2 regions of the Bacillus sp. K7 genome follow, and region 2 is predicted to be linked to the other one. Evidence: a T-box and tRNA genes for the amino acid it is inferred to sense, from the RefSeq annotation. Region 2 holds a T-box; the other holds one or more tRNA genes.

Region 1 (14,902 bases), 1.2 Mb from region 2:
GGTCGCGTTTGTCGGATATATCGACAGAATGTACAATCCTGTTAGAAGGCTGATTAATTCCTCTACAACATTGACACAGTCAATCGCATCAATGGACAGGGTGTTTGAATTTATTGACGAGCCATATGAACTCACTGACAAACCAAATGCCATTAAGGCCGGCCAAATTCGCGGTGAAGTGGAATTTCAAAATGTTTCGTTTCAATATGAAAAGGAAAAAGAAAACATTCTTCATGACGTCTCTTTAAAAGTGAATAGAGGGGAAACTGTAGCTCTCGTTGGCATGAGCGGAGGAGGCAAGTCAACACTCGTCAGCCTGATTCCGAGATTTTATGACGTGACAAGCGGCAGGCTGCTGATTGACGGGACAGATATTCGCGATTATGAAGCGAGAAGCCTTCGCAATCAGGTTGGCATGGTGCTTCAGGATACCTTTTTATTCAGCGAAACGATTCGGGAAAATATTGCAATCGGCCAACCTGGTGCCACGCTTGAGGAGATTATCGAAGCCGCCAAAGCTGCCAATGCCCATGAATTTATTATGGGTTTTCCAGAAGGGTATGAGACCCGGGTGGGGGAAAGAGGCGTTAAGCTGTCAGGCGGGCAAAAACAGCGCATCTCAATCGCGCGGGTTTTTCTGAAGAATCCGCCGCTCCTCATTTTGGATGAAGCGACTTCAGCTCTTGATCTGGAAAGCGAGCATTACATTCAAGAAGCAATGGACAAACTGGCAAAGGACAGAACAACCTTTGTTGTCGCCCACCGCTTATCGACCATCACACATGCGGATAAGATTGTTGTTATGGAAAACGGCACAATCACCGAAACTGGAACCCATCATGAACTGATGGAATATGACAGCCAGTACAAGCACTTATTTACCATTCAAAATTTGAGCTGAACATCAATCTTATATCCTTTCTGCAAAGGATATAAGATTTTTTTTATGAAAAAAACCCGGCTGTTCAACCGGGTTACTCTTCTGTCTCTATTTCGCAGTCTTTCGGATGATACGTTTGAAAACTTGTGATCAGAGTTTCTAAATGTTCAAGCTGATCACGATATTCTACGGCGCTTGCCATAATACTGAGCATATTGTAATCGATTAGCTCATCATCTGTGTTCTGCTGATTTTTTAAAAATGACTTTGTTAAGAGCTGTTTATATTGAATGCCTTCTTCATCTGCGTCATCATGCTGCTTGATTTTTCCGACAAACCGCATCAAAATCAGTTCATGCCAGTATAGCAGGTAATCAAGTTCTTCAGTCAGTGTTTCTTGAAACTCTTCAGGCATATGGTAGATGTCGTTTTCCAGGCGATGCAGCTTTTTCAATGTATCAAGCGCCCTGTTTGCAGTGATAATTGCCTGCCTGAATAGGACAAGCTTTCTTGATTTCACATAAGTCGTTTTTTTAAAATAACTTCTTTCTTCTTTATATAGAAGATATGTCTGATCAAGCTTGATCATTTTTTCTTTCAGTTTTTCAATATCCTCTTTCAAAATCGAATGCTCTGTGGACTGCCTCATGCTCAGCCTGATCCATTTCATAATTTCCTCTGTGTTTTCCACTGTATTATGAATCAGCTTTGTTTCGTACTTAGGAGGCAAAAACACCAGATTGACGATAAAAGAAGAAAGCACCCCTAAGATGACTGTGCTTGTTCTGACCAGCGCGAACATTAAAAAGTCGTCACCGGCGGATTCTAAAATCGCGATAACTGTTACAAGTGCAATCGAAATGGTATGTTCAATTTTAAGCTTCAGCATAATTGTAATGACAATAACTGCTGTCAACCCGATCATAATCGGGCTGGGTCCAAAAATAAGGCCGAACACTGTAGCGATCACAGCTCCGATAATATTTGCCTGAACCTGATCAATAATAATAAGAAAAGAGCGGTAAATCGACGGCTGAATCGCAAATATCGCTGCAATCCCAGCGAAAATCGGCGCGGGAAGCCCGATCCACGAAGCCAGATAGAGGGCAAGTGTAATCGCAATCCCGGTTTTGAAAATGCGGGCACCAAGTTTCATTGGTTTGTGCGTGCATTCCTTTCTATAGTAAATTGTATGACATAGCAAATGCTAATCCTTAAAATTCCCGGTCAGTTGATTTGCTAAACAACTAAGTAATATACAGGGATCGATACAAATATTCAAGCTATTTTTCGAGAAATAGACCAAAATCTTACACGCTGTTCGAATGAATAAAAAAACAGGAGCTTTCTGCTCCTGTCAAAGGTGTCTGATACTAGTTTTTAAGATGTTTAAAAGCATCCTCTACCGCTGCAAGCGTGTCTTTAATATCTTGCTCTGTATGTGCTGTTGTAATAAACCAAGCTTCATATTTAGATGGTGCTAAATTAACGCCGCGTTCCAGCATCAGTTTGAAGAATCTGGCGAATGTTTCTCCGTCACTGCGTTCTGCCTGCTCGTAATTTTCGATCTTTTCATCAGAGAAATAAACCGTGAGTGCGCCTTTTAAGCGGTTGACAGTAATCGTGATGCCGTGTGTTTCTGCATGCTGTAAAATGCCTTCCTCCAGCATAGCGCCAAGGTGATCAAGCTTTTCATATACGCCTTCCTCCTTAAGCACCTCCAGACAAGCGATGCCAGATAGGATGGAAGCGGGATTGCCTGCCATTGTACCAGCCTGGTAAGCCGGCCCAAGCGGAGCCACCTGCTCCATGATTTCTTTTTTGCCGCCATAGGCACCGATCGGAAGACCGCCGCCGATAATTTTTCCGAGTGCTGTTAAATCCGGTTTCACCTGCAGGAGATCCTGCGCGCCGCCGTACATAAAGCGGAAAGCCGTAATGACTTCATCGTAAATTACAAGAGCGCCCGCATCGTGTGTCAGTTCATTTACTTTTTCCAAGAAGCCCTCTTTCGGTTCAACAATTCCGAAGTTGCCGACAATCGGCTCAACGAGAACCGCCGCGATTTCACTGCCCCATTTATCAAGAGCCGCTTTATAGCTTTCAATATCATTAAATGGAACGGTGATGACTTCGTTTGCGATGCTTTTCGGTACACCGGCCGAGTCGGGTGTGCCGAGAGTTGACGGACCAGAACCGGCTGCGACAAGAACAAGATCCGAATGTCCATGATAACAGCCTGCAAATTTAATGATTTTGGTCCGTCCTGTATATGCGCGAGCCACACGGATGGTCGTCATAACTGCTTCTGTCCCCGAATTGACGAATCTTACTTTGTCCATAGCAGGAATGGCTTCTTTAAGCATCTTTGCAAATGTAACCTCATGTTTCGTCGGTGTACCATATAAAACACCATTCTCTGCCGCTTTTTTAATCGCTTCTGTAATATGAGGGTGGGCATGTCCGGTAATAATCGGACCGTACGCCGCTAAATAATCGATGTATTTGTTGCCATCCACATCCCAAAAATAAGCGCCGTTTGCTTTTTCCATTGCGACGGGAGAACCGCCGCCGACCGCTTTATATGATCTAGACGGGCTGTTTACACCGCCGACAATGTGCGTTAATGCCTCATTGTGAAGTTCAATTGATTTTGTATGCAAGAATAAAAACCTCCTATATGTACATGCCTCCTTTCTATTGTAGCATGCTTCCGTACAAGAACAATGGATTCGGGCTCAAGACGCAAGGGGCGACGGTTGTAATCTGGACAAGAATTGGATACGCTTAATAAAAAGACATCCGGAGGTAAAGAAAATGACGATAGAAATCGGACAAAAAGCGCCTGATCTTGAGTTAAAAGGCGATCAGGGGGAAACAGTAACGTTAGCGGATTATAAAGGGAAGTACATTGTGCTTTACTTTTATCCAAAAGACATGACACCGGGATGCACAACCGAAGCATGCGATTTTCGGGACAGCCACGAAAGCTTCGAGGAATTGGATGCGGTCATTATCGGGGTCAGCCCGGATAGCCAGGAAAAACACGGAAAATTTAAAGAGAAGCATAACCTTCCATTTCTGCTTCTTGTTGATGATGAACACAAGCTGGCGGAAGCATTTGATGTTTGGAAGCTGAAGAAAAACTTCGGAAAAGAATATATGGGAATTGAGCGCTCTACATTTTTGATTGACAAGGAAGGCCGGCTCGTTAAAGAATGGAGAAAGGTAAAAGTAAAAGACCATGTAGCCGAAGCGCTTCAGACACTCAAAGAGATGTCGGAAAAGTAAATATGTCTATCAATTTCAAATGATGTGCTTACTTTTGCCCTGATATCAATTGACAAATTATCGTAAAAAGAGTTACACTAATTATAAACATTACAATGTAAGAATTTTTTTTAGAAGAGAGGTGCATGACGGATGGCTGCACATGAACTAAAAGAAGCCTTAGAAACGTTGAAGGAAACCGGAGTTCGCATTACTCCTCAACGTCATGCGATTCTGGAATATCTCGTTAACTCTATGGCTCACCCAACAGCGGACGATATATATAAAGCTCTGGAAGGGAAGTTCCCTAACATGAGCGTAGCGACGGTATATAACAATTTGCGTGTATTTCGGGAATCCGGTTTGGTAAAAGAGCTCACATACGGTGATGCTTCCAGCAGATTCGATTTTGTCACATCCGATCACTATCACGCAATCTGTGAAAACTGCGGCAAAATTGTGGACTTCCACTACCCGGGCCTTGACGAAGTGGAGCAGCTTGCTGCCCATGTGACGGGCTTTAAAGTAAGCCACCACCGTTTAGAAATTTACGGCGTCTGCCAAGAGTGTTCAAAAAAAGAAAACCATTAAAAATAAGCTGGCCGCACGAAACGGTCAGCTTATTTTATTTGGACATTTTCTTTTTATTATAAGACTCATCAAATTCTTTTCCTTCTAAGCCCTTATCTAAAGTCAGCGGCTCTCTGCAATGCATGCACATGTCTACTCTTCCCAAAACCTTTGTCTCTTTTTCACAGCCCGGACATATGACGCGGACCGCTTTGGTCGAAAGCATACCGATCCAAAAGTAAACAGCCGTGCTGAGCCCGATGGATAAAAGCCCAAGTATCATAAACAAACTAGATAGCAAAACTGAATCCTTGAAAAAGATCCCGATGTACATAATGACAAACCCAACGAAAACCAAACTTAACGCAAATGTTCTGATTTTATTAATTTTGCTGGAGTATTTCGCCATGTCCATCCCCCTCTGACTTTAACTATAGCACAAACCCAATGGGATTTTCTTCATCTTTTCGATTGAACTGGAATTTACATATGGAGACTTATAGTGAAATTGTTTATAATAGTTCAATGTGTTTAGAATAAAAGGAATTTCGTTATAACCATAGAATTGAATCAAGTAGAGATAAAAAAATTGAACAATTGCATTGGAGGAATAGTGATGGATAATCTTCTCCGTCCAATTTACCAAGAAAGAGCAAGTCATCCCAACACATTAGCTGTCATTATGATTGAGAGAAGAAACAGAACATCTTCCTTAACAGATAACTTTGATGCCGCTTTGCTGGTGATTGTAAAGGAGGCTGACGAGCCTGTTTTTATAAAGCATTATGAATTTGATCAAAAAACAGCTTCTTTGCATGTGGTAACGGATTCTCAGATTAAAGAATGGATTTTGCTCGGGACAAATAGAAGAATCATAGATTGGATTGTAAATGGAAAAGTCATGTTTGACCGTAATGAATACATTGCCGAGCTGATTGACAGGCTGAATACATTTCCGTTTGCTGAGCGCAAACTGAAGATCGGACTTGAATACGGCAAATTAATCAGAAGATATATTGAAGGAAAAGCTTTTTTTGAAGCCAATCAATTTTTAGATGCCTACAACGCGGTTGTTCATGCGCTCCATCATTTAGCGCGTATAGAAGTAATCGACAGGGGATTCCATCCGGAAACCACGGTATGGAGCCAAGTGCGCCAGATGGAGCCGCAAGTGTACAAATTATATTCCGAGCTGATTGAAAGTCACGAGAGCTTAGAGAAAAGACTCGAATTATTATTCTTAGCAAATGATTTTCTCATCCATTCTAAATCTGATATCGGGTCGGCACATCTTTTCGAGGTGATGAAAGAAAAAGACATTTGGCAATTCGGTGAGCTTCTTCAGCATCCTGACTTAAAGCACTTTACCCAAGACCTTGGCGTTATGCTTGATTACCTAACGGACAAGGGACTGATTAACGTCTGCCAGATAGAAACGAAAGGACAGGCTGTCTATCACCGAGGATATTTTTTCGAAAAAGATGTTGACTCTGATTCTTGACCGTGTTATATTATTAAACGTCGCTGATGCGCTACTGAAAAATAAGCTCACAGCGGCGGGGAAATAAAACAAAAAACATTTGACAAAAGAAAGTCGAAATGTTATATTAATAAAGTCGCTTGAACAAGAAGTGAAAATGATCTTTGAAAACTAAACAAGACAAAACGCACCTGTTAATTCATTTTTTTATAAATCGCACAGCGATGTGCGTAGTCAGGGGCCTGCACGATGCAGGTCATGCAGATGTTGTCACAGGATGTGACGAACTTAATCTGCGCTCCATTACTTTATGGAGAGTTTGATCCTGGCTCAGGACGAACGCTGGCGGCGTGCCTAATACATGCAAGTCGAGCGGACAGATGGGAGCTTGCTCCCTGATGTTAGCGGCGGACGGGTGAGTAACACGTGGGTAACCTGCCTGTAAGACTGGGATAACTCCGGGAAACCGGGGCTAATACCGGATGCTTGTTTGAACCGCATGGTTCAAACATAAAAGGTGGCTTCGGCTACCACTTACAGATGGACCCGCGGCGCATTAGCTAGTTGGTGAGGTAATGGCTCACCAAGGCAACGATGCGTAGCCGACCTGAGAGGGTGATCGGCCACACTGGGACTGAGACACGGCCCAGACTCCTACGGGAGGCAGCAGTAGGGAATCTTCCGCAATGGACGAAAGTCTGACGGAGCAACGCCGCGTGAGTGATGAAGGTTTTCGGATCGTAAAGCTCTGTTGTTAGGGAAGAACAAGTGCCGTTCGAATAGGGCGGCACCTTGACGGTACCTAACCAGAAAGCCACGGCTAACTACGTGCCAGCAGCCGCGGTAATACGTAGGTGGCAAGCGTTGTCCGGAATTATTGGGCGTAAAGGGCTCGCAGGCGGTTTTTTAAGTCTGATGTGAAAGCCCCCGGCTCAACCGGGGAGGGTCATTGGAAACTGGGGAACTTGAGTGCAGAAGAGGAGAGTGGAATTCCACGTGTAGCGGTGAAATGCGTAGAGATGTGGAGGAACACCAGTGGCGAAGGCGACTCTCTGGTCTGTAACTGACGCTGAGGAGCGAAAGCGTGGGGAGCGAACAGGATTAGATACCCTGGTAGTCCACGCCGTAAACGATGAGTGCTAAGTGTTAGGGGGTTTCCGCCCCTTAGTGCTGCAGCTAACGCATTAAGCACTCCGCCTGGGGAGTACGGTCGCAAGACTGAAACTCAAAGGAATTGACGGGGGCCCGCACAAGCGGTGGAGCATGTGGTTTAATTCGAAGCAACGCGAAGAACCTTACCAGGTCTTGACATCCTCTGACAACCCTAGAGATAGGACGTCCCCTTCGGGGGCAGAGTGACAGGTGGTGCATGGTTGTCGTCAGCTCGTGTCGTGAGATGTTGGGTTAAGTCCCGCAACGAGCGCAACCCTTGATCTTAGTTGCCAGCATTCAGTTGGGCACTCTAAGGTGACTGCCGGTGACAAACCGGAGGAAGGTGGGGATGACGTCAAATCATCATGCCCCTTATGACCTGGGCTACACACGTGCTACAATGGACAGAACAAAGGGCAGCGAAACCGCGAGGTTAAGCCAATCCCACAAATCTGTTCTCAGTTCGGATCGCAGTCTGCAACTCGACTGCGTGAAGCTGGAATCGCTAGTAATCGCGGATCAGCATGCCGCGGTGAATACGTTCCCGGGCCTTGTACACACCGCCCGTCACACCACGAGAGTTTGTAACACCCGAAGTCGGTGAGGTAACCTTTTAGGAGCCAGCCGCCGAAGGTGGGACAGATGATTGGGGTGAAGTCGTAACAAGGTAGCCGTATCGGAAGGTGCGGCTGGATCACCTCCTTTCTAAGGATATATTACGGAATATAAGACCTTGGGTCTTATAAACAGAACGTTCCCTGTCTTGTTTAGTTTTGAAGGATCATTCCTTCAGACATAGGAGCACCTGCTAAATGCGCCACATCGTGTGGCAACGCATGTGTTAGCATGTCCTATGCGTTGTTCTTTGAAAACTAGATAACAGTAGACATCACATTCAATTAGTAAGACAAGATATCACATAGTGATTCTTTTTAACGGTTAAGTTAGAAAGGGCGCACGGTGGATGCCTTGGCACTAGGAGCCGATGAAGGACGGGACGAACACCGATATGCTTCGGGGAGCTGTAAGCAAGCTTTGATCCGGAGATTTCCGAATGGGGAAACCCACCACTCGTAATGGAGTGGTATCCATATCTGAATTCATAGGATATGAGAAGGCAGACCCGGGGAACTGAAACATCTAAGTACCCGGAGGAAGAGAAAGCAAATGCGATTCCCTGAGTAGCGGCGAGCGAAACGGGATTAGCCCAAACCAAGAGGCTTGCCTCTTGGGGTTGTAGGACACTCTATACGGAGTTACAAAGGAACGAGGTAGATGAAGAGGTCTGGAAAGGCCCGCCATAGGAGGTAACAGCCCTGTAGTCAAAACTTCGTTCTCTCCTGAGTGGATCCTGAGTACGGCGGAACACGTGAAATTCCGTCGGAATCCGGGAGGACCATCTCCCAAGGCTAAATACTCCCTAGTGACCGATAGTGAACCAGTACCGTGAGGGAAAGGTGAAAAGCACCCCGGAAGGGGAGTGAAAGAGATCCTGAAACCGTGTGCCTACAAGTAGTCAGAGCCCGTTAACGGGTGATGGCGTGCCTTTTGTAGAATGAACCGGCGAGTTACGATCCCGTGCAAGGTTAAGCAGAAGATGCGGAGCCGCAGCGAAAGCGAGTCTGAATAGGGCGCATGAGTACGTGGTCGTAGACCCGAAACCAGGTGATCTACCCATGTCCAGGGTGAAGTTCAGGTAACACTGAATGGAGGCCCGAACCCACGCACGTTGAAAAGTGCGGGGATGAGGTGTGGGTAGGGGTGAAATGCCAATCGAACCTGGAGATAGCTGGTTCTCTCCGAAATAGCTTTAGGGCTAGCCTCAAGGTAAGAGTCTTGGAGGTAGAGCACTGATTGGACTAGGGGCCCCTACCGGGTTACCGAATTCAGTCAAACTCCGAATGCCAATGACTTATCCTTGGGAGTCAGACTGCGAGTGATAAGATCCGTAGTCGAAAGGGAAACAGCCCAGACCGCCAGCTAAGGTCCCAAAGTATACGTTAAGTGGAAAAGGATGTGGAGTTGCTTAGACAACCAGGATGTTGGCTTAGAAGCAGCCACCATTTAAAGAGTGCGTAATAGCTCACTGGTCGAGTGACTCTGCGCCGAAAATGTACCGGGGCTAAACGTATCACCGAAGCTGCGGACTGTTCTTCGAACAGTGGTAGGAGAGCGTTCTAAGGGCTGTGAAGCCAGACCGGAAGGACTGGTGGAGCGCTTAGAAGTGAGAATGCCGGTATGAGTAGCGAAAGAGGGGTGAGAATCCCCTCCACCGAATGCCTAAGGTTTCCTGAGGAAGGCTCGTCCGCTCAGGGTTAGTCGGGACCTAAGCCGAGGCCGAAAGGCGTAGGCGATGGACAACAGGTTGATATTCCTGTACCACCTCCTCACCATTTGAGCAATGGGGGGACGCAGGAGGATAGGGTAAGCGCGGTATTGGATATCCGCGTCCAAGCAGTTAGGCTGGGAAATAGGCAAATCCGTTTCCCATAAGGCTGAGCTGTGATGGCGAGCGAAATATAGTAGCGAAGTTCCTGATTCCACACTGCCAAGAAAAGCCTCTAGCGAGGTGAGAGGTGCCCGTACCGCAAACCGACACAGGTAGGCGAGGAGAGAATCCTAAGGTGATCGAGAGAACTCTCGTTAAGGAACTCGGCAAAATGACCCCGTAACTTCGGGAGAAGGGGTGCTCTGTTAGGGTGCAAGCCCGAGAGAGCCGCAGTGAATAGGCCCAGGCGACTGTTTAGCAAAAACACAGGTCTCTGCGAAGCCGTAAGGCGAAGTATAGGGGCTGACGCCTGCCCGGTGCTGGAAGGTTAAGAGGAGCGCTTAGCGTAAGCGAAGGTGCGAATTGAAGCCCCAGTAAACGGCGGCCGTAACTATAACGGTCCTAAGGTAGCGAAATTCCTTGTCGGGTAAGTTCCGACCCGCACGAAAGGCGCAACGATCTGGGCACTGTCTCAACGAGAGACTCGGTGAAATTATAGTACCTGTGAAGATGCAGGTTACCCGCGACAGGACGGAAAGACCCCGTGGAGCTTTACTGCAGCCTGATATTGAATGTTGGTACAGCTTGTACAGGATAGGTAGGAGCCTTGGAAACCGGAGCGCCAGCTTCGGTGGAGGCATCGGTGGGATACTACCCTGGCTGTATTGACCTTCTAACCCGCCGCCCTTATCGGGCGGGGAGACAGTGTCAGGTGGGCAGTTTGACTGGGGCGGTCGCCTCCTAAAAGGTAACGGAGGCGCCCAAAGGTTCCCTCAGAATGGTTGGAAATCATTCGCAGAGTGTAAAGGCACAAGGGAGCTTGACTGCGAGACCTACAAGTCGAGCAGGGACGAAAGTCGGGCTTAGTGATCCGGTGGTTCCGCATGGAAGGGCCATCGCTCAACGGATAAAAGCTACCCCGGGGATAACAGGCTTATCTCCCCCAAGAGTCCACATCGACGGGGAGGTTTGGCACCTCGATGTCGGCTCATCGCATCCTGGGGCTGTAGTCGGTCCCAAGGGTTGGGCTGTTCGCCCATTAAAGCGGTACGCGAGCTGGGTTCAGAACGTCGTGAGACAGTTCGGTCCCTATCCGTCGCGGGCGCAGGAAATTTGAGAGGAGCTGTCCTTAGTACGAGAGGACCGGGATGGACGCACCGCTGGTGTACCAGTTGTTCTGCCAAGGGCATCGCTGGGTAGCTATGTGCGGACGGGATAAGTGCTGAAAGCATCTAAGCATGAAGCCCCCCTCAAGATGAGATTTCCCATTCCGCAAGGAAGTAAGATCCCTGAAAGATGATCAGGTTGATAGGTCTGAGGTGGAAGTGTGGCGACACATGGAGCTGACAGATACTAATCGATCGAGGACTTAACTACATTTTGATTGATGTCACATCTGTTATCTAGTTTTGAGAGAATAAGTTTTTTCAAAAAAACACTTGATTTTCTCAAGGACACATAGTATAATGTTAAATGTCACTGAAATTGTCTGGTGATGATGGCGAAGAGGTCACACCCGTTCCCATGCCGAACACGGAAGTTAAGCTCTTCAGCGCCGATGGTAGTCGGGGGATTCCCCCTGTGAGAGTAGGACATCGCCAGGCAGACTTCATTCCGCAGTAGCTCAGTGGTAGAGCTATCGGCTGTTAACCGATCGGTCGTAGGTTCGAATCCTACCTGCGGAGCCATTATTGGAGAGCTGTCCGAGTGGTCGAAGGAGCACGATTGGAAATCGTGTAGGCGGTCAACTCCGTCTCAAGGGTTCGAATCCCTTGCTCTCCGCCACTGATATTTATACATAATTACATTTAAAAGTCTGGGCCCGTTGGTCAAGCGGTTAAGACACCGCCCTTTCACGGCGGTAACACGGGTTCGAATCCCGTACGGGTCATTATATGATGGAGGATTAGCTCAGCTGGGAGAGCATCTGCCTTACAAGCAGAGGGTCGGCGGTTCGAGCCCGTCATCCTCCACCATTATCATCGCGGGGTGGAGCAGTTCGGTAGCTCGTCGGGCTCATAACCCGAAGGTCGCAGGTTCAAATCCTGCCCCCGCAACCAAAATATATGAATAAAATAAGGCGTGCCCGAAGGGTACAACCAAAATAATTCATTTTAATATGGTCCGGTAGTTCAGTTGGTTAGAATGCCTGCCTGTCACGCAGGAGGTCGCGGGTTCGAGTCCCGTCCGGACCGCCATTTAAATAATAAGGCTCGGTAGCTCAGTTGGTAGAGCAACGGACTGAAAATCCGTGTGTCGGCGGTTCGATTCCGTCCCGAGCCACCACCTATGCCGGTGTAGCTCAATTGGTAGAGCAACTGACTTGTAATCAGTAGGTTGGGGGTTCAAGTCCTCTTGCCGGCACTGTTTTTCAAAACTTAATGTGGAGGGGTAGCGAAGTGGCTAAACGCGGCGGACTGTAAATCCGCTCCCTCAGGGTTCGGCAGTTCGAATCTGCCCCCCTCCACCATTTATAGGGGCATAGTTTAACGGTAGAACAGAGGTCTCCAAAACCTCCGGTGTGGGTTCGATTCCTACTGCCCCTGCCAAATTTATGACATCTTGAGATTATGGCGGTTGTGGCGAAGTGGTTAACGCACCAGATTGTGGCTCTGGCACTCGTGGGTTCGATTCCCATCAATCGCCCCATATTATCATTGGGCTATAGCCAAGCGGTAAGGCAACGGACTTTGACTCCGTCATGCGTTGGTTCGAATCCAGCTAGCCCAGTCTCACTTTTTTATATCTATTGCATATCATGTATTAAGTCCCTTAAGATGCGGAAGTAGTTCAGTGGTAGAACACCACCTTGCCAAGGTGGGGGTCGCGGGTTCGAATCCCGTCTTCCGCTCCAATTATGGCGGCATAGCCAAGTGGTAAGGCAGAGGTCTGCAAAACCTTTATCCCCGGTTCGAATCCGGGTGTCGCCTTTCTTTTGCCGGGGTGGTGGAATTGGCAGACACACAGGACTTAAAATCCTGCGGTAGGTGACTACCGTGCCGGTTCAAGTCCGGCCCTCGGCACCAATTTTACTTACATGATAAGTTGAATTGGTGTTTGTGTTCTATATTGATAACTAATCATATTAATGATCTACACAAGTAGATCATTTTTTTATTGCTTTGATTTCATTTATCATTAGCAGCTAAGTTCCGGTAAATGATCATAAAGCTGCTTGGGTCTTTGAACCTTTATATTTAGCTAAGCCCTAAATACTTTTTTATTTTATATTTCCAAAAAAACTTTTTTGAAATACGTTGACACTTTATATAATCCATGATATATTTATATTCGTCGGTTGGATACGACGTAAAACTTGCCGGTGTGGCGGAATTGGCAGACGCGCACGACTCAAAATCGTGTTCCTTCTGGAGTGTCGGTTCGACCCCGACCACCGGTATACTGAAAACCCGTTTCTTAAATAGAAACGGGTTTTTTTATTTGATCTAAGAAAGGAGCCAAGCTTATTTGAGCTCCTTTTTCTAATTTACTCAGCGTATTGGTCTATGATCTCTTTTAACACCTCTTCAAGACCTTCTACATCTTCAAGCTCTGATTGGCTGAAGCGGACACGTACGAGCTGTTCTCCGTCATTGTACATCTCTTCCAGCCACCCTCGCAGTCCTCTTGCTCTGCGGTCGACTTCGAAAATAATGTCTAAACCGTTTTCGTCTAAAAGGAAAATAAGCTCTAACTCATCAAGCATCTGACGATAGTAACCTGATGTTGGAACGAACTCAAATTCTTGAACAAATGGAAGTCTGCGCTGGAAGTAAGGCGCTTGTTCGCAGTCTGCTTCATGAAGGCGGAAGCCAAGGTTTTCGATTGCTTCCAGTACATTTTCAATCCAAGGGTGTGCCTCAACGAAAATGCGGTCATGGTCGGATTTATCGATACCACCTTCGATATCAAGGTCTGTCACCATGGCGACTTCTACTTTTCCTACAGTAATCGGGGTATCAAGTGGAAGAATGAATGAGAACGGAAATTGATGCTCTTCTCCAGGCTGAATGGTGAATGAACCAGTGACCCGGAAAGAATGAATTGTAGCGTATTTTCGATGCTCTTCATCATCTTTTACAATGACGTACCGTGTATTAAGCTGTACGTCAATAAAGCGGATGTCCTGAGCGATTTTTCCGCCTTTGACATGAACAGTTCCCCGTACTTTTTCTCCTGGATAATAGGCGTCTTGCTCTAAAATTGTATCTACTTTTGCAGCACCGATTCCGGCACTTGCTGCAAGCTTCTTGAAAAATGACATGTTAGATCTTCCCCTTTTTCTTTTTCTCAACAGATATACGTAAGAAGAAGGAAAAAAGATTCGTTTGATTCATACTTTTTTCCTATTATTTGTCCTGCCTAGGGACAGACTAAGAATAATATTGAAAGCAAAGGAGCGGATTGGAATGAACAAAGAAAGTATGGTTGCTGATGAATTACACAGAATGTTTTTGGCCGGTGAGCTGCAAATCACGGTAGAAGAGGATATAAACCATATTTCCGAAAGGCTGAGAAACGGCGATCTCAGTTTAGATCGATTAAGCGGTGAAGATGTGTTTATCAAAGAAACGGTAAACGAGGCTTTACGAAGAGTGGAGCAATAAAAGGGAGAGGCGGGATCTGAAAGATGAGGTCCCGTCTTTTTTGTGATACAGATATATTTTTATCTAGAACTGTAACGAATTGATCGTGCAGCGCTGTTCTGAGGCTAGGGATTGCGTTTTCTAAATGTGACTGAAATTAAAAATTGGGCTGAGACCTCGTTCAAAGGCTTATCTCCCCGTTCTTCAGAAGATTTATTTTCTAGGTCGTCCTGTTAAGAAAATATGTAGCCTTGTCATGCTATAATGAATAACAAGTTTTGTCGGGGGTGGGATGATGAAACAGATTATTGCGATGGGCGGCGGGGGTTTTTCGATGGAACCGGACAATTTGTCTCTCGATCAATATATCATCAATCAAACGAAACGGAAGTCACCTCGCATTTGTTTTTTGCCGACGGCGAGCGGTGATTCACAAAACTATGTCCAGCGGTTTTATCATGCATTTCAAACAATGG
Region 2 (14,902 bases):
ATGTGCCGGGTGATGCGGCTGCGGGTGTGAAAGAAACGGCCATATTTTCGACAAAAATAAAGGCAGAATCGCCGCGATCACAGCTCCGCAAAAGACAAAGCCGCTATTCGCTTTCTGCCTGTACGCCAAGTAGCCGCTGATCAAAAGCACCTGCCATATCGTAAACAGACACAGTGCGATGACCCCGTGTACGTCGTGCGAAAAAATTAATGCCAATATAATGATAGATATGAACATGTTGTATGCTTGAAATCTTTTTCCGTTCAGGCCGAGAATGATCGTCGGCAGAAGGAGAATGCCAAGCAGTATAAAGAATAAAAACGAACTGTAAGGCGTCATACAAGAACCTCTTCGCCGATGCGTTTCCGGTCAATCTTTCCGTTAGCCGTCATTTGAATGTGATCTTGGTAAATGAATTTTCTCGGGATCATATACGCTGGAAGGGAAGCGGCAAGCTCTTTTTTAATGGCGCTTGTCAGCTGGAATTCCTTCTGGAACTCATGCTCCTCAGGCACAATAGCCGCGATCAGGTATTCAACTGTTCCGTTTGGCTGATACGGAATCACGACAGCAGAGCGAACGTACTGAGACTGTCTCACATGGACTTCGATTTCCTCGAGCTCCATTCGATAGCCGTGAAGTTTGATTTGGAAATCCAAACGTCCTTGGCAGAAAATCTGACCCTCTTGGATATAGCCAGCATCACCAGTCCGGTATGCCCACTGGCCTTCATAAGAGAAAAACGCCTTTTCCGTCAGCTCAGGCTCACCAAGGTAGCCTCGGCTTACGCTTGGCCCCGCAATGACGATTTCTCCTTTTTCTCCATCAGGAAGCGGCTGTCCCTGTTCATCCATAATAAACATGTTCATATCAGGTTTGGCGAAGCCGACTGGCAGCGATTCGTTGCGGCTGATGACATCATCCGTAATTTCAACCGATGTGACAGCCACTGTGGCTTCGGTCGGGCCGTACGTATTAAAGATGTTTGCTTTCGGAAAACGCTCAAGCAGCGCTTTTGCAACAGAAACCGGAAGAACTTCCCCGCAAAACATAAAGGTGTCCGCATCAGGCAGCAAGTCTTGTGAGAAACCCGGGTCCATCAGGCACATTTGCACAAAGGAAGGTGTTGATGTCCACACATTCAGACCAGATGTTTTCAGCTCTTCGAATAATATTTTCGGCTTATTCACAGCATCTTTTGTCACGCAGTGTAACGTTCCGCCTGATTGAAGGCACGGATAAAGGTCCATGACTGATAAATCAAATGAAAACGGCGCTTGGTTTAAAAATGTTTTTCCTCCGTTAACTGGAAAGTCTGCGCAAATCCAGTTTGTGAAGCTTTGAAGATTCGCGGCGGAAATCTGCACGCCTTTAGGATTTCCCGTGCTTCCGGAAGTGTAAATGATGTAAAACGTCTCGTGATCCTTGACCCATTGATCTTGGCTGACAGTGCCGTCCGCGTTTTCCAGCAGTTCTTCTGCTGAAACCGCCTGAATCTGCTGGCCGAGTTCGTCAACTGGAAGCCCGGCTGCGTGGATCAGCAATTCTGCTCCAGAGCTTTCGATAATTTTCGCAATCCGCTCGGACGGAATCGACAGGTCAACGGGAATATAAGGGTGTCCCGCTTTGACGCTTCCTAAGAAGGAAACGATCATGTGCGGCTCCATATGGCCGTACACAAGGATAGGCGATTTCTTTTCCCCAGAAATGCGTTTTTGGATCGCGGCACCCGCACGGTCAGACTGCTCCCATAATTCCTGATATGTGAGCGACTGGCCTTGAGAGCGGAAGGCATCGGTTTGCGGATAAGATTCCGCATGTGTTTGAATAGCATGTAAAAGTTTCATCGTTATTCTCTCTCCAATTAGAAATCGTTATAAATATATGAACCGGTATTCGCGGTGTGAAAACCATACATGAAAAACAAAACAAGAAGTATAATCAAATAAAAACCTGTATGACATGTCCACTTGACAGCGGGCTTTTCATACAGCTGTTTCATCAATTGCAGCATATCAAAAGTTCCTTTCCCGTTTTTTCGACAATCACATGAGTATTGACGATTAGGTGCGCAAAAAGTTTCATCTTTTCCCTAAACTCCCTCAAATAAATATATCGGCGTTTTTCTATTGAAAATGAATCTTTATGCCTGATAGGGAAAAAAATGAATTGCCTGGTGATCATTTATAATAAAAGGATAAGACACAAGGGGTTAAAACGATCTTTTTAACTTTTAAAAAGCGTAAAGCACTTAAAAAAATTTTTCTGTATCTGTTCGTTCTAGTGAAAGCAGAAACCTGATGAAATCGGGGCGGAAAGCGTATAATAAGAAAGAAAACGCCTTCTTTCGGTATCTTGTGAAATGGGGGAGAAGTCATTATGATAGATAAGGAAGCAAAAGGAGTTTTTATCAAAGCGCCGGCTGAAAAAAAGTAAGCCTTTTAATAGAAAGGAAGAGGAAGATGAACCAAACAAATAAGGGTGAGGGTCAGACTGCGCCGGAAAAAGAAAGCATGGGGCAGATCCTTTGGCAGTTAACCCGTCCTCATACGTTAACGGCATCATTTGTGCCTGTGCTGCTCGGAACAGTATTGGCGATGTTTTATGTCAAGGTTGATCTGCTGCTGTTTCTGGCTATGCTGTTTTCTTGCTTATGGATCCAGATCGCGACGAACTTATTTAATGAATACTACGATTTTAAACGCGGGTTAGATACAGCAGAATCTGTCGGAATCGGAGGGGCGATCGTACGCCACGGAATGAAGCCAATTACGATTTTGCAATTAGCCCTTGCATCATATGGGATTGCTATATTGCTCGGCGTCTATATTTGCGCAAGCAGCAGCTGGTGGCTGGCTCTGATCGGCCTCGTCGGCATGGCGATCGGATACCTGTATACAGGCGGGCCGCTGCCGATTGCGTACACGCCGTTCGGTGAGTTATTCTCGGGCATTTGCATGGGTTCGGTGTTTGTGCTGATTTCGTTTTTCATTCAGACAGATAAAATCAATTTGCAAAGCATCTTGATTTCGATCCCGATTGCAATTCTTGTCGGCGCAATTAACCTATCGAACAACATTCGCGATATTGAAGAGGACAAAAAAGGCGGACGCAAAACATTGGCGATTTTGATGGGGCATAAGGGAGCTGTCACGCTCTTAGCCGCGTCGTTTGCTGTCGCTTATATTTGGGTTGTCGGCTTGGTCATCACCGGTGCCGCTAGCCCGTGGCTGTTTGTCGTCTTTTTGAGCGTGCCTAAGCCGGTTCAGGCAGTGAAGGGTTTCGTCCGAAAAGAATTGCCGATGAACATGATTGTGGCGATGAAATCCACAGCCCAAACCAACACATTTTTCGGATTCCTGCTCTCGATCGGGTTATTGATCAGTTACTTCCGGTAAAAAGAAAGACCGTATGTTTCGTGCGGTCTTTTTTTGTTACATTAGACCGCATTTTGTAAAAAAATTCACAAAACCATACTGGAAGCAAGGACGTCTAGTACATGGACAGCGGATAAAGGTCCGTTAAAGGAGATGATGGAAATGGATTTATCTGTAACGCATATGGACGATTTGAAAACAGTAATGGAAGATTGGAAAAATGAATTATTAGTTTATAAATTTGCGCTGGATGCACTGGATACAAAGTTCTCCATTATCAGCCAGGAGTATAACCTTATTCACGGACACAACCCGATTGAACATACGAAATCCCGTGTCAAAAGCTTTGAAAGCATCGTGAATAAGTTAATGAGAAAGGGCTGCGAGATTACGACGAAGGAAATGAAAGAGCACATTCACGACATTGCCGGTGTGCGCATCATTTGTTCCTTTATTTCTGATATTTATAATGTCGTGAATGTCTTAAAGCAGCATGATGACTTGCGAATCGTAAAGGTGAAGGATTATATTCAGACGCCAAAACCGAACGGCTACCGAAGCCTGCATTTGATCATTGAGATGCCTGTGAATTTAACAAACCGTGTGGAATATGTCAAAGCGGAAATTCAAATCCGGACGATCGCGATGGATTTCTGGGCGAGCCTTGAACATAAAATTTACTATAAATTGAATAATGACGTTCCGAAGCAATTAACAGACGAACTGAAGGAAGCAGCGGAGATCGCCCATTATCTTGATGAGAAAATGCTGGGGATAAAGAAAGAGGTGGATTAGAAAAGACGGCAGCTAAGTGCCGTCTTTTTTATTTGATATCTTCATAAATGTCAGAGGCTTTGGCCTTCATTTGTTTCTTATTGGTTTTCGGTTTCTTCTCTTTTTTCACAGCCTGATAGACAGCGGCTGTCACAAGATCGCCGGCCTGCTGGAGGCGATCTTTGCTGATATGCTCGATCGAGTCTTCGGGGGTGTGATACCACGGCTCGACTTCTTCGGTTTCCGGGTCTCCCCAAATAAAGTTGGCGGAATCAATACCGGCTTCGTGGAATGGCACGTGATCGGATGACCCTCCCTGTGTCAGAGACAGGCTGTCAAACCCGATGTTTTCAGCGGCCGTCCGACTGGATTCCCAAACATCGTTCGATTGGCCGTCCAATGTGTTGACATACAGCTCAGACGCATTTTCCCAGCTTGTGCCCACCATGTCAAAGTTGAAGTTCACTTCGCTGCGTTTCAACTCTTTTTCCGACAGATGATCTACATAATAAGATGAGCCGAGCAGGCCCAGCTCTTCTGCGCCGAAAGCGATAAAGCGGATTTCTTTATCAGAAGGAACGCTTTTTAAGACGCGCGCCATTTCCAGCATGACAGAGGTGCCTGAGCCGTTGTCATTTGCTCCGGGCGAAAAAGGAACACTGTCGTAATGGGCCGTCACGTACACAATGTCTGGATGTTTGATGTTCTTCGGTTTTTTGATCCCAATGATGTTCTGGGAGGTCTGGTTTGTGAATGCTTTTAGGTGTAAGGTTGCTTCTTTTTGCTGGGCAAGGGCTTCTCCGTCTTCTTTCTTAATGCCGACGACAGGGATGCCGACTTCATTGCCTGACAGATTTGGCGTCACAGGCACGAGGCTTTCTTTGTTGTTATAAATGATGACAGCCTTGGCTCCGGCGGCTTCAGCATGTTTGGCTTTCTCGTAAAACGTAAGGTCTCCTCTGGAAATCAAGGCGATTTTGCCCTTGGCGTCAGCGGTGAAGTCCTTTGGGTAGCCCAAGCCGGCATTGAAAAGCGGAGCCGTCAGCCCTTGTTTGTCAGTCGGGGCTGAGCCGGATGCCGCCCGTAGAAGAATATCGCTTCCTTCTGAAGACAGCGTTCCCTCGAGCCGGTCAGGAATATCGAATCGTTGTACCTTCACATCAAGCTTTACTTTTCTCATGGATGAAGCAATGAACAGGGCGCTCTTTTTTTCAGCGGCCGTTCCGGCTATTCTGGGGCCGATGGCTTCACTTAGCTGGGAAATGGTTGAGTACGCACGCTTTGCTTTGAAAGGAAGCTCTCGCTCGCTATCTGATATTTGTACAGCACGCGCGGCAGGGGTGATACTTTGTGGCGGCAAAAGAACTGTTCCGGCAGTTAAAACAGCCAACGTCACTACAGTCAAAAGCTTTTTCATCGGAAATAACCCTCCCTAATGTATGGATGGGGAATATTTCGGGAAGCTAAGGGAATTTCCTGCAAAATGGAGAGCATTTTTGAAAAGACAGTGCTTTATACCTGCAAAAAAACGCTTATGAATGGAGAGTCATAAGCGTTTTGGGATATTGGGCTATTGGAGTTTTAAAAACTTGCGTTTGCCGACTTGGATGATCATATTTTCTTTTATCTCTGCATCGGCATGAACATCTGTTATTTTCTCTCCGTCGATGCGGATACCTCCGTTTTGAATCATGCGGCGTGCCTCGCTCTTTGAAGAAAGGAGTTTCAATGTAACGAGCAGATCGACAATCGCGATTGTTTTCTCGCCTTCCCATTGCACTACCGGAATATCGTCTGGCAGGCTGTTTTCCTGAAAGACGGTTTTAAACGATTGCTCGGCAGATTCAGCTGCTTCCGCTCCGTGATACATTCGGACGATCGTTTTGGCTAAGAGCATTTTGGCATCCCTTGGATGAATGGCGCCGGTTTCTAAGTCTTTCACGAGCTGTTTTTTCTCTTCAAGCTCTAAGTCAGTTGCCAAATGAATGTATTTTTTCATCAGGCTGTCGGGCAGTGACATCGTTTTCCCATACATGTCGTTTGGGTGTTCATCAATGCCGATGTAGTTATTTTTTGACTTCGACATTTTCTCAACGCCGTCCAAGCCTTCCAAAAGCGGCATGAGGATGACGACCTGTTTTTCTTTGTTGTATCGTTCTTGGAAATGCCGGCCCATGAGGACATTGAAATGCTGATCTGTCCCGCCTAATTCAATATCACTTTCAAGAACGACGGAATCATAACCTTGCATCAACGGGTAAAAGAATTCATGAAGCGAGATCGGCTTTTGCATGGCGATGCGTTCTTCAAAGTCGTCGCGCTCCATCAGGCGGGCTACGGTTATTTTTCCTGCCAATTCAATGACATCCTCCAGACTCAATGTTTTCAGCCATTTCGAATTGTAGTGAAGCTCGACTTTTTCAGGATCCAGAACTTTTCCAAATTGTTGAAAATATGTTTTGGCGTTATGCTGCACTTCTTCATCAGTCAGCTGCTTTCTGGCTGCTGATTTTCCGGTTGGATCACCGATTTTTCCTGTGAAATCCCCAATTAACAGCTGGACAATGTGGCCGTTTTCTTGAAATTGGCGAAGCTTGTTTAACACAACCGTATGGCCCAAATGCACATCCGGTGCAGAGGGATCTAATCCAAGCTTAATTTTTAATGGTGCGCCTGTAGAAATAGATTTCACAAGCTTGGCCTTTAGTTCCTCCGGCGGTATGACTTCGTGGGCGCCTGTCATGTATATCTGAAGCTGTCTTTCGACTTCTTTTTGCTGTGCTGCTGTGAGTTGCTCAAAAGTTTTCATCCTTCTTCCTCCTTTTATAAAAACACAAAAAGAGCCCATCCCGAAAAGGGACGTGGCTCAATGCACGCGGTACCACCCTGGTTGAAGACATCGTCTTCCGCTCATTCGAATAACGGTATCCCGTTCTTTGCTACTAAGGTTCGCAAAGAAAGCTAGGGAAGGTAATTCACGTTTGCCTGTGTGCCGGCTCGCACCTTCCGCCGGCTCTCTGAAACAGGGAGACAAACCGCTACTGGATTCCCATCAAAGCTTATGTTGTATGAAGATTGTCAGCTACCTTTCTAAGCAGCTCTGTCAATGTTTTTTGTTCGTCTTTCGTCATGCCCGCAATAAGCTCAGTTTCCCCTTTGTGAAACTCCGGGTAGAGTTCTTCGATTGCTTGTTTGCCGGAATCGGTGATGGAGACAAAAACAAGTCGCCGATCTCTTGTGTCGATGCTTTTGCGGCAAAAATTCTTTTTTTCGAGCGTTTTGATCACGTTGCTTGCTGTAGCTGTTGAAATGCCTGACAGCTCAGCAGCTTTTCTCGTTTCGAGTGCTCCCCATACCCATAAATCATAAAGGATGGAGAAAGCTGTCCAAGAAAGGCCATAGGAAGAAAGAACCCTAGTCTCCATTTTGATACGGAGCTTTTGCGCAGATCGATACAGATTCGTCGCAATCGATATGGCTTCCAGGTTGAGTGACTCGATGGGCATTTGTTTAAGCTTAGAAAGTGTGTCGTGTTCTTCTTTCCGAAGCTGTTGATGTTGATAGGAACGTTCCATTTTTTATGCCTTCCTTAAATTATCAGAATCATTAGCTATGAAATGAATTGTAACAGAGTTTGTTCTGAACTTCAAGCCCATATATCGGTTGTATAAAAAAGACCTAAACAACACCACAATAAACAAAAACCCGCAAACGGGGGTGCCATCTTGCAAAAGTATGTTCAAGCCGTCTATAAACATGATCCGTTTCATCTCTTTTCAGCAGAGCATGTGGTGACATTAGCGATAATCGCTCTCTTGGCCATTTTGTTGTTTCTATTCCGCGAGGCAGCCAAGCGGCCTCAACTAAGCTTGTTTCTGCGCTATTTGTTTGTGTTTCTGCTGCTTGCTTCGCAAATCGGTTATCAAATATGGATGATCGCTACGGGCAGGTGGTCGGTGCGCACTTCATTGCCTCTCCAGCTCAGTGATCTATCGGTGTATTTGTCAGCCATTATGCTGGTGACTAAAAGCTGGAGACTGTTTGTATTTTTATATTTTGTCGGCATTGCAAGCTCGATGCAGGCACTTTTGACACCTGACCTCGGTATGTTTTCATTTCCGCATGTCCGATATATCCTCTTTTTTATGTCGCACGGGTCCGTGTTTCTGTCCTGTCTGCTGATGGCGGTGATCGGCACTTACAGAATGGGCCAGCGCTCTTTATGGATGACTGTCCTGATTGTCAATGTGTACGGCGTCTGCATTTACTTGATTGATCGTTGGCTTGGCGCGAATTATATGTATTTGACGAAAAAACCGGGCGGCTCTTCTCTCTTGGATGTTCTCGGGCCGTGGCCATGGTATATTGCCTCAGCTGAAGCCATTACGATCGCAAGCTTTTACATCCTTTATTGGCTTTACCGCATGTTCAAAAAGTGATTCCTTTTTTGTTGTATAGCACATTCTATTTAAAAAAATATTGTTGAATAGTGTTTAATTTTCTGAAATCGGGAATGTAACTTGTACAACACAAAGGGAGATGAATACCATTGAAGAAAGATGAAATTATGCATATCGTGTCATGCGCAGATGATAATTATGCTCGTCATTTAGGTGGAATGTTCGTTTCTTTATTGACAAACATGGACCAGGAGAGAGAGGTCAAATTATACGTCATTGATGGCGGAATTGAGCCTGATAACAAAAAAAGACTGGAAGAAACCACATTGAAATTCGGTGTGCCGATTGAATTTTTAGAAGTGGATACTAACATGTATGAACATGCGGTAGAAAGCAGCCATATTACAAAAGCGGCGTATTACCGCATCTCAATTCCTGACTTAATTAAGGATGAGAGCATCAAACGAATGATTTATATCGATTGTGACGCGATTATTCTTGAAGATATTTCGAAATTGTGGGATCTGGATATTGCGCCATATACGGTCGCTGCTGTTGAAGATGCGGGGCAGCATGAACGCCTGAAAGAAATGAATGTCACTGATACAGGGAAGTATTTTAACTCAGGTATCATGGTGATTGATTTTGAATCTTGGAGAAAGCAGAACATCACAGAAAAAGTCATCAACTTTATCAATGAACACCCAGACGAAGATTTTCTTGTGCTGCACGACCAAGACGCGCTGAATGCGATCTTATACGATAAGTGGTATGAACTTCATCCACGCTGGAACGCTCAAACCTATATCATATTAAAACTAAAATCGCCTGCGACGCTGTCAGGCCAAAAGCTTTATAGAGAAACGAGAGAGAACCCGGCCATTGTCCACTTCTGCGGCGGAGAAAAACCTTGGAACTCCAATACCAAACATCCTTATCGCGATGAGTATTTCCATTACATGTCGTATACGAAGTGGAATACAATCAGCAATCCGGCGATGAACCAATAAATTTTTAAAAAACGCTTTTGATCATCTCAAAAGCGTTTTTTTTGTTTGCCTCAGCGCGCGACAGAGCGTTGGTAAAAGCGCTGAATATGCATGGCGATATAGCATAATTCTTTTTCAGGGAACACAAAGCCGTATTCCTTTTTCACAAATGTGCCGATGCTTTGGGCACAAAGAAATGCATCCTTAAATCTCTCTTTAATAATCTCGATCATTTCTGCATCCAGCTCGTAAATGGATTCGCCCGCTTTGATATGCTGAATCGCAAAGCGGAGATGGGTCACAAGCCGTTCATAAGAAATGGTATCTTCCACAATATTGATGGACAGCTGAATTTCAATAATCTCGATGATATCACGGATCATTGTTGTAATATCTAACGTCTGTGTCATATCCCCGGCATTGTTTCTTGCTGTGTGGATATGCATGGCGATATTGCCGATTTCATCATCAGGAATGTGAATCCCCAGTGTATTTTTAATCAGCGCTCGAGCCCATAAGCCAATCTGAAATTCCTTCGGATAAAGGACTTTGATTTCATTCAGCAGCGGGTTTTTGATCACCATTCCATTGCTCAGGCGTTCGATCGCAAAGGACAGATGGTCTGAAAAAGCGACGTGAATGCGCTCGTTGATTTTGATGTTTAGCTCTTTTTCGGCATGGGAGATAATTTGCTCAGAAATCTGAATATGGTCTTCCGGCAATGTTTCTAAAATCTCTTCGAATTGCTTATAATCAGGAGTATCTTTTCTGACAAACGTTTTTTCTATTTTTGACGGATCGACAATATCATTTTTCTTTTTGTCGAACGCAATTCCTGCACCTAAGAGAATCTTCTCTTCATTTTGATCCTTTACGACGATAGCATTATGATTTAAGATTCTTTTAATTTTCATAGCTTTTTTGTCCTTTCATCCCCCGTTTTATGAATGAAAACGAATAAATCCAGTTATTCTGTCTCTTCTTTAAACCCGAGAAACAGTGTAGCTATAAAAGCAGAGACGGCCGCGGCCAAAAAACCGATCATATAATGAACGAAATTGGCGGCACCGAACGGCAGCACGATTGAAATCATCGGAATGCCTGTCAGCCCGTAGGAATTCGACACCACATGTACCGCAACCACGTATGCTCCGCCAATCGCGCCGCCGATGGCAGCTCCGATAAAAGGCCGGATCAATTTGACATTTACTCCGAATACAATCGGCTCCACAATGCCTAAAAACGCGGTCAGGGAAGCGGGGAGCGCAATTTTTTTCAGGCTTGATTGTTTCGTTTTGAAGAAGACCGCAAGTCCCGCTCCGCCTTGGGCCACATTCGCCATCGACCATATCGGCACTAAAAAGTTCACACCGACATGCGGGTCAGCAAGCAATGTTGCTTCGATCGCATAAAAGCTATGATGCAAGCCAGATAGAACGATAGTAGAGTAGATGCCTCCGAATAGGGCGCCTGCGGCAATGCCAGCGTGATCATAAATATAAACAATCGACTGTGTCATGATCTGGCCGATGATGGACGCGGCGGGATTCATGACAATCAGCGCGAGGAACCCAGTCATCAAGATCGTAGTAAAGGGAATGATAACGACATCAAGCGACTTCGGCACGATCGACTTTAATAGCTTCTCGATTCGTCTCATGACATAAACGGAAAAAAGAATCGGTATAATGGAGCCTTGATAGCCCATCATTGGAATATGTAGCCCCCATATGTCTAAAGAAGCGGGGGTTTTGCTGCCGAGCATAGACGGGTCCAGAAGATCGGGATGCGTCAGAAGCCCCGCTATCACTGCCCCTAAATAGGGATTGCTGCCAAATTGCCGTGCGGCACTGAAGCCGACCAAAATCGGCAGCAAAATAAAGGCTGTGCTGGACACGAGGTCGAGCATTTTGATCCAAGGGCTTCCGGCTGCGAACCAGTGAAACACTTTAATCATGCCAATCAATCCCATGAGCAGGCCGCTTGCGGTTATGGCCGGAATGATCGGCACAAAAATATCGGACAGCGTTTTTGCAAAAGCTGCGACAGGGTTCAGCTTCCGGCTGGAGCTTTTCTGTTGGCCAGGCTCTTCAGATGGCGCGTTCTCCCACACGTGAATGAGTTCTTTATATATTTTGTTGACGACGCCTGCTCCAAAGATAATCTGGAATAACCCATATCGGAAAAAGGTGCCCTGCACACCTTGCAGCTGTTTAATGGCATGTATATCGATTTTCGTCTCGTCTTTTACCTCAAAACGAAGACGGGTCGTACAATGACTGATGCTGATAATATTGCTTTTTCCTCCTATGAGGACCAACAATTCGTTTGCAATCTCTTTTTGCAATCAATCAAAACCTCCTTTGCTGAAAAAAGTCGGCTTGTTCATCCTATCAAATGAAAAGTTGACAATCAAAATGAAAAAAGTGAGAAATACCGGCTCAAAATGACAAAACGAGCAGGGACAACAAAAAATGCCCGCGTCGGTGACGGAGCATGAAAAAAGGATAGGGGTTGTCCATGGCGCCGTTATAAGCCCAACACGAAAAGAAGGGTTAAAATGCCCTGTTTATTAGGCACTAATACTCCCTTTGCATCATTGGGTCTTGCCTGCTGACCAGTCACAATCCCTCCATATGTGGTGATAACTGTAATAACGTTCATTTTATGCTGTTCATGACTGGATATCAATAGTAGGAAAAGCCTGTGCGGCGAATGGGAAAAAGGTTGTGTGTGATGTTCTTTAGAATGGAAAAAGCCTGTCAGGCCTAGAATGAGAGGCTGACAGGCTTTTTTGGCTACCTTTTCGGTTTAACGGCATTCAGCCGTTTTTGCAGTTTTGTTTTTTCATTGGATTTTTGTAATTGATTCACTGCAGACTGAGCGGATGTCTTTGCTTTTTTCGTTTTGTCTTTTTCCGCTTTCTTCACTTTGTCTTTAGCGGTTTTAACCTTTTTTGTTTCGGCTGTTGCCACTTTTTTCTTCACTTTGTCTAACCGTTTTTGCAATGACGTTTTGTCCTTGCCTGATTGAAGCTGATTGACGGCTGATTGCGCTTTTGCCGCATTGGTGTGAGTTGATTTCTTTTCTGCTGCAGATACGGATTGCTTCGCCGTTTTCAAATTGTTGTTTTTTACTTTGGCAAGGCGTTTCTGCAGGGACGTTTTTTCTGAACCTGCCGGCAGCTTGCTGACGGCTGATTGTGCGCTGTTAACATCTGTTTTCTTTTTGCTTTTTTCCGCCTTCGCCACTTTTTCTTTCGCCTGTTTTGATGCGATATAGCGTTTTACTTGGTCTAAGCGTTTTTGCAGGTTCTTTTTGTCAGTTCCATTCGGCAGCTTGTTAATGGCAGCTTGTGCTGTATCAACGGTTTGCTGTGTTTTATATTTTTCAGCTTTTACGACTTTATCTTTCGCGTCTTTTACATTTCTGAATGACTGTACTTTATCCAGTCTTTTTTGCAGGGCTGTTTTGGCGTCAGAATCCGGCAGCTGGCTGACGAGTTCTCTCGCTTTGTTGATATCGGCTTGCGTTTTTGTTTGTTCCGCTTTCTTCACCGCTTGCTGTGCGGCAGCATACGCAGAATCTGCTTCCTGCGATTTAAACTGGATGAACCCATAGCCAAATTGTTGATCGCGGCCTGCGGTTCCAAGATCAACGACATGTTTTTGCATAGCTGCGCGAAGCTGCACGTTTGTCTCGGCAGGATGACGCTGCTGTAACAAGGCAAACATGGCAGCGGCGTGCGGTGTCGCTTGGGAAGTTCCGCTTCCTGTCGCATAAAATTGGTTTAAGTACGTGCTCGTGATGTTGGTTCCCGGCGCTGAAAATTCAACTTCATCTCCAGTTGTAGAGAATCCGGCAAGCTGATTCTTTTCGTTTGTTGCTGAAACAGCCACGACACTGCTGTATGCCGCCGGATAGTTCACTGGCTTGCCATTCCCGTCGTTACCGCTGGCCGCGACAAGCAGAATGCCTTGTTCATATGCTTTGTCCATGGCATCATGAAGGATTTGGCTGTCTGATGTCGTGCCAAGGCTCATATTGACGATGTCCATCCCGTGTGAGATCGACCAGTCGATTCCTTGGAGAAGGCTTTGTAGATCGCCCGAACCGTTCTGATCAAGCGCTTTAACCGCGTATATTTGGGCTTCCGGTGCGATGCCGTCAATTCCGTAGCCATTATGCTTGGCGCCGATAATCCCAGCGACATGTGTTCCGTGGCCGTTATCATCTTTGTAAGAAGAGGTGTAACTGGCAGCTGAATACCCGCCGGCAATCGACAGGTCTTCGTGGGGGGAAATCCCGCTGTCAATGACTGCGATTTTGACACCTTTGCCGGTTAGTCCTTCCTTCCAAGCCTGCTTCACTTGTATGGGTTCAAGGTTCCATTGTTCAAAGTTTTCAGTATCCTCAGTGCCGTCTGTCAGCACTTTGAAATCCGTGCTGCCTGCTGCGGTGAATGAGACATTGTTTTCCACATACAAAATATCAGGATCTTGTTTTAATTCTTTCACTGTCTCCTGATCTGCTGTGACGGCTACAGCCGGAAGATGCTTATACTGCTGTTCAACCTCAGCATCGCTGTCAAGGACGGTTTCCTTGCCGGCTTTGTTTTTATAAACCACAATAACTTCTTTCCCGCTGCTGTTTTGCGCATGCGCGAAAGGGCTTATGGCGAGAAAACTGAAAAACAGAGTGACTGATATGGCAAGCTTGCACGACACGTTTTTCATGATTCTTCTCCTTCTTTCTATGATGTTTGATATATATATCGGAGAAAAAAGAGAGTTTAATAGTTAGGAGGAAAAATTTTTTCATTGACAAGACTGTTCAGCAGAATGCAGTTTTTTTCCGCAGGAAAAGGAAATTTTCCAAATGAATTTGTAAGCGTTTTCAAAATAAGATAAAGAAAACATTGCGAAGGTTGTTTACAAAGCAATGAAAAAAGGGGGCTTTTCAGATGAGCGCATTCACTCGGGTGATGGAAGAAAAAATCATGCCTGTCGCCGGGAAAATTGCCGGGCAGCGGCATCTCAGCGCTTTGCGTGACGGCATAATCCTGACCATGCCGCTGATTATTATCGGGTCTGTCTTTCTAATTTTAACGAGCCTGCCGATTCCCGGTTATGCTGATTTCATGGCGAGTGTGTTTGGAGATCAGTGGGCCGATAAACTCGGTTATCCCGTTAATGCTTCGTTTGATATTATGGCGATGATCGCCGCATTTGGAATCGCCTATCGGCTGGCGGAGAGCTATGGTGTCGATGCGCTGTCGGCCGGCGCGATATCAATCGCCGCATTTCTGTTGGCAACGCCGTTTGAGGTGCCGTTTACGCCGAATGGCTCAACGGAATCCATC

What was found. The T-box of region 2 lies ahead of tyrS (tyrosine--tRNA ligase). A T-box ahead of a tRNA ligase gene usually reads a tRNA of that ligase, here a tRNA-Tyr.
Region 1: it encodes a tRNA-Tyr, which carries the amino acid that the T-box ahead of tyrS (tyrosine--tRNA ligase) is inferred to sense. The anticodon was not compared.

The regions. Positions count from the first base shown of each region.
Region 1 covers NZ_CP096406.1:930,493-945,394, forward strand. Annotated here, with positions in the region: gene M1D98_RS04580 (ABC transporter ATP-binding protein) at 1-901, shown strand, start outside; gene M1D98_RS04585 (aromatic acid exporter family protein) at 975-2,036, opposite strand; gene M1D98_RS04590 (glutamate-1-semialdehyde 2,1-aminomutase) at 2,254-3,543, opposite strand; gene bcp (thioredoxin-dependent thiol peroxidase) at 3,698-4,171, shown strand; gene perR (peroxide-responsive transcriptional repressor PerR) at 4,304-4,741, shown strand; gene M1D98_RS04605 (YgzB family protein) at 4,776-5,129, opposite strand; gene M1D98_RS04610 (nucleotidyltransferase-like protein) at 5,337-6,221, shown strand; rRNA gene M1D98_RS04615 (16S ribosomal RNA) at 6,508-8,057, shown strand; rRNA gene M1D98_RS04620 (23S ribosomal RNA) at 8,290-11,217, shown strand; rRNA gene rrf (5S ribosomal RNA) at 11,329-11,444, shown strand; tRNA gene M1D98_RS04630 (tRNA-Asn) at 11,454-11,528, shown strand; tRNA gene M1D98_RS04635 (tRNA-Ser) at 11,534-11,625, shown strand; tRNA gene M1D98_RS04640 (tRNA-Glu) at 11,660-11,731, shown strand; tRNA gene M1D98_RS04645 (tRNA-Val) at 11,741-11,816, shown strand; tRNA gene M1D98_RS04650 (tRNA-Met) at 11,824-11,900, shown strand; tRNA gene M1D98_RS04655 (tRNA-Asp) at 11,962-12,038, shown strand; tRNA gene M1D98_RS04660 (tRNA-Phe) at 12,051-12,126, shown strand; tRNA gene M1D98_RS04665 (tRNA-Thr) at 12,132-12,204, shown strand; tRNA gene M1D98_RS04670 (tRNA-Tyr) at 12,226-12,310, shown strand; tRNA gene M1D98_RS04675 (tRNA-Trp) at 12,316-12,389, shown strand; tRNA gene M1D98_RS04680 (tRNA-His) at 12,414-12,489, shown strand; tRNA gene M1D98_RS04685 (tRNA-Gln) at 12,499-12,570, shown strand; tRNA gene M1D98_RS04690 (tRNA-Gly) at 12,620-12,694, shown strand; tRNA gene M1D98_RS04695 (tRNA-Cys) at 12,700-12,770, shown strand; tRNA gene M1D98_RS04700 (tRNA-Leu) at 12,778-12,866, shown strand; tRNA gene M1D98_RS04705 (tRNA-Leu) at 13,159-13,240, shown strand; gene M1D98_RS04710 (sporulation protein) at 13,328-14,104, opposite strand; gene M1D98_RS04715 (hypothetical protein) at 14,244-14,447, shown strand; gene M1D98_RS04720 (Type 1 glutamine amidotransferase-like domain-containing protein) at 14,722-14,902, shown strand, end outside.
Region 2 covers NZ_CP096406.1:3,625,286-3,640,187, reverse strand. Annotated here, with positions in the region: gene dltB (D-alanyl-lipoteichoic acid biosynthesis protein DltB) at 1-339, opposite strand, end outside; gene dltA (D-alanine--poly(phosphoribitol) ligase subunit DltA) at 336-1,847, opposite strand; gene M1D98_RS18605 (teichoic acid D-Ala incorporation-associated protein DltX) at 1,865-2,014, opposite strand; gene M1D98_RS18600 (1,4-dihydroxy-2-naphthoate polyprenyltransferase) at 2,463-3,398, shown strand; gene ywaC (GTP pyrophosphokinase YwaC) at 3,540-4,172, shown strand; gene M1D98_RS18590 (M28 family metallopeptidase) at 4,201-5,568, opposite strand; gene tyrS (tyrosine--tRNA ligase) at 5,722-6,960, opposite strand; T-box leader at 7,004-7,216, opposite strand; gene M1D98_RS18580 (MarR family transcriptional regulator) at 7,211-7,726, opposite strand; gene M1D98_RS18575 (YwaF family protein) at 7,877-8,590, shown strand; gene M1D98_RS18570 (glycosyltransferase family 8 protein) at 8,701-9,561, shown strand; gene sacY (transcription antiterminator SacY) at 9,612-10,454, opposite strand; gene M1D98_RS18560 (sucrose-specific PTS transporter subunit IIBC) at 10,508-11,887, opposite strand; gene M1D98_RS18555 (S8 family peptidase) at 12,339-14,276, opposite strand; gene celB (PTS cellobiose transporter subunit IIC) at 14,504-14,902, shown strand, end outside.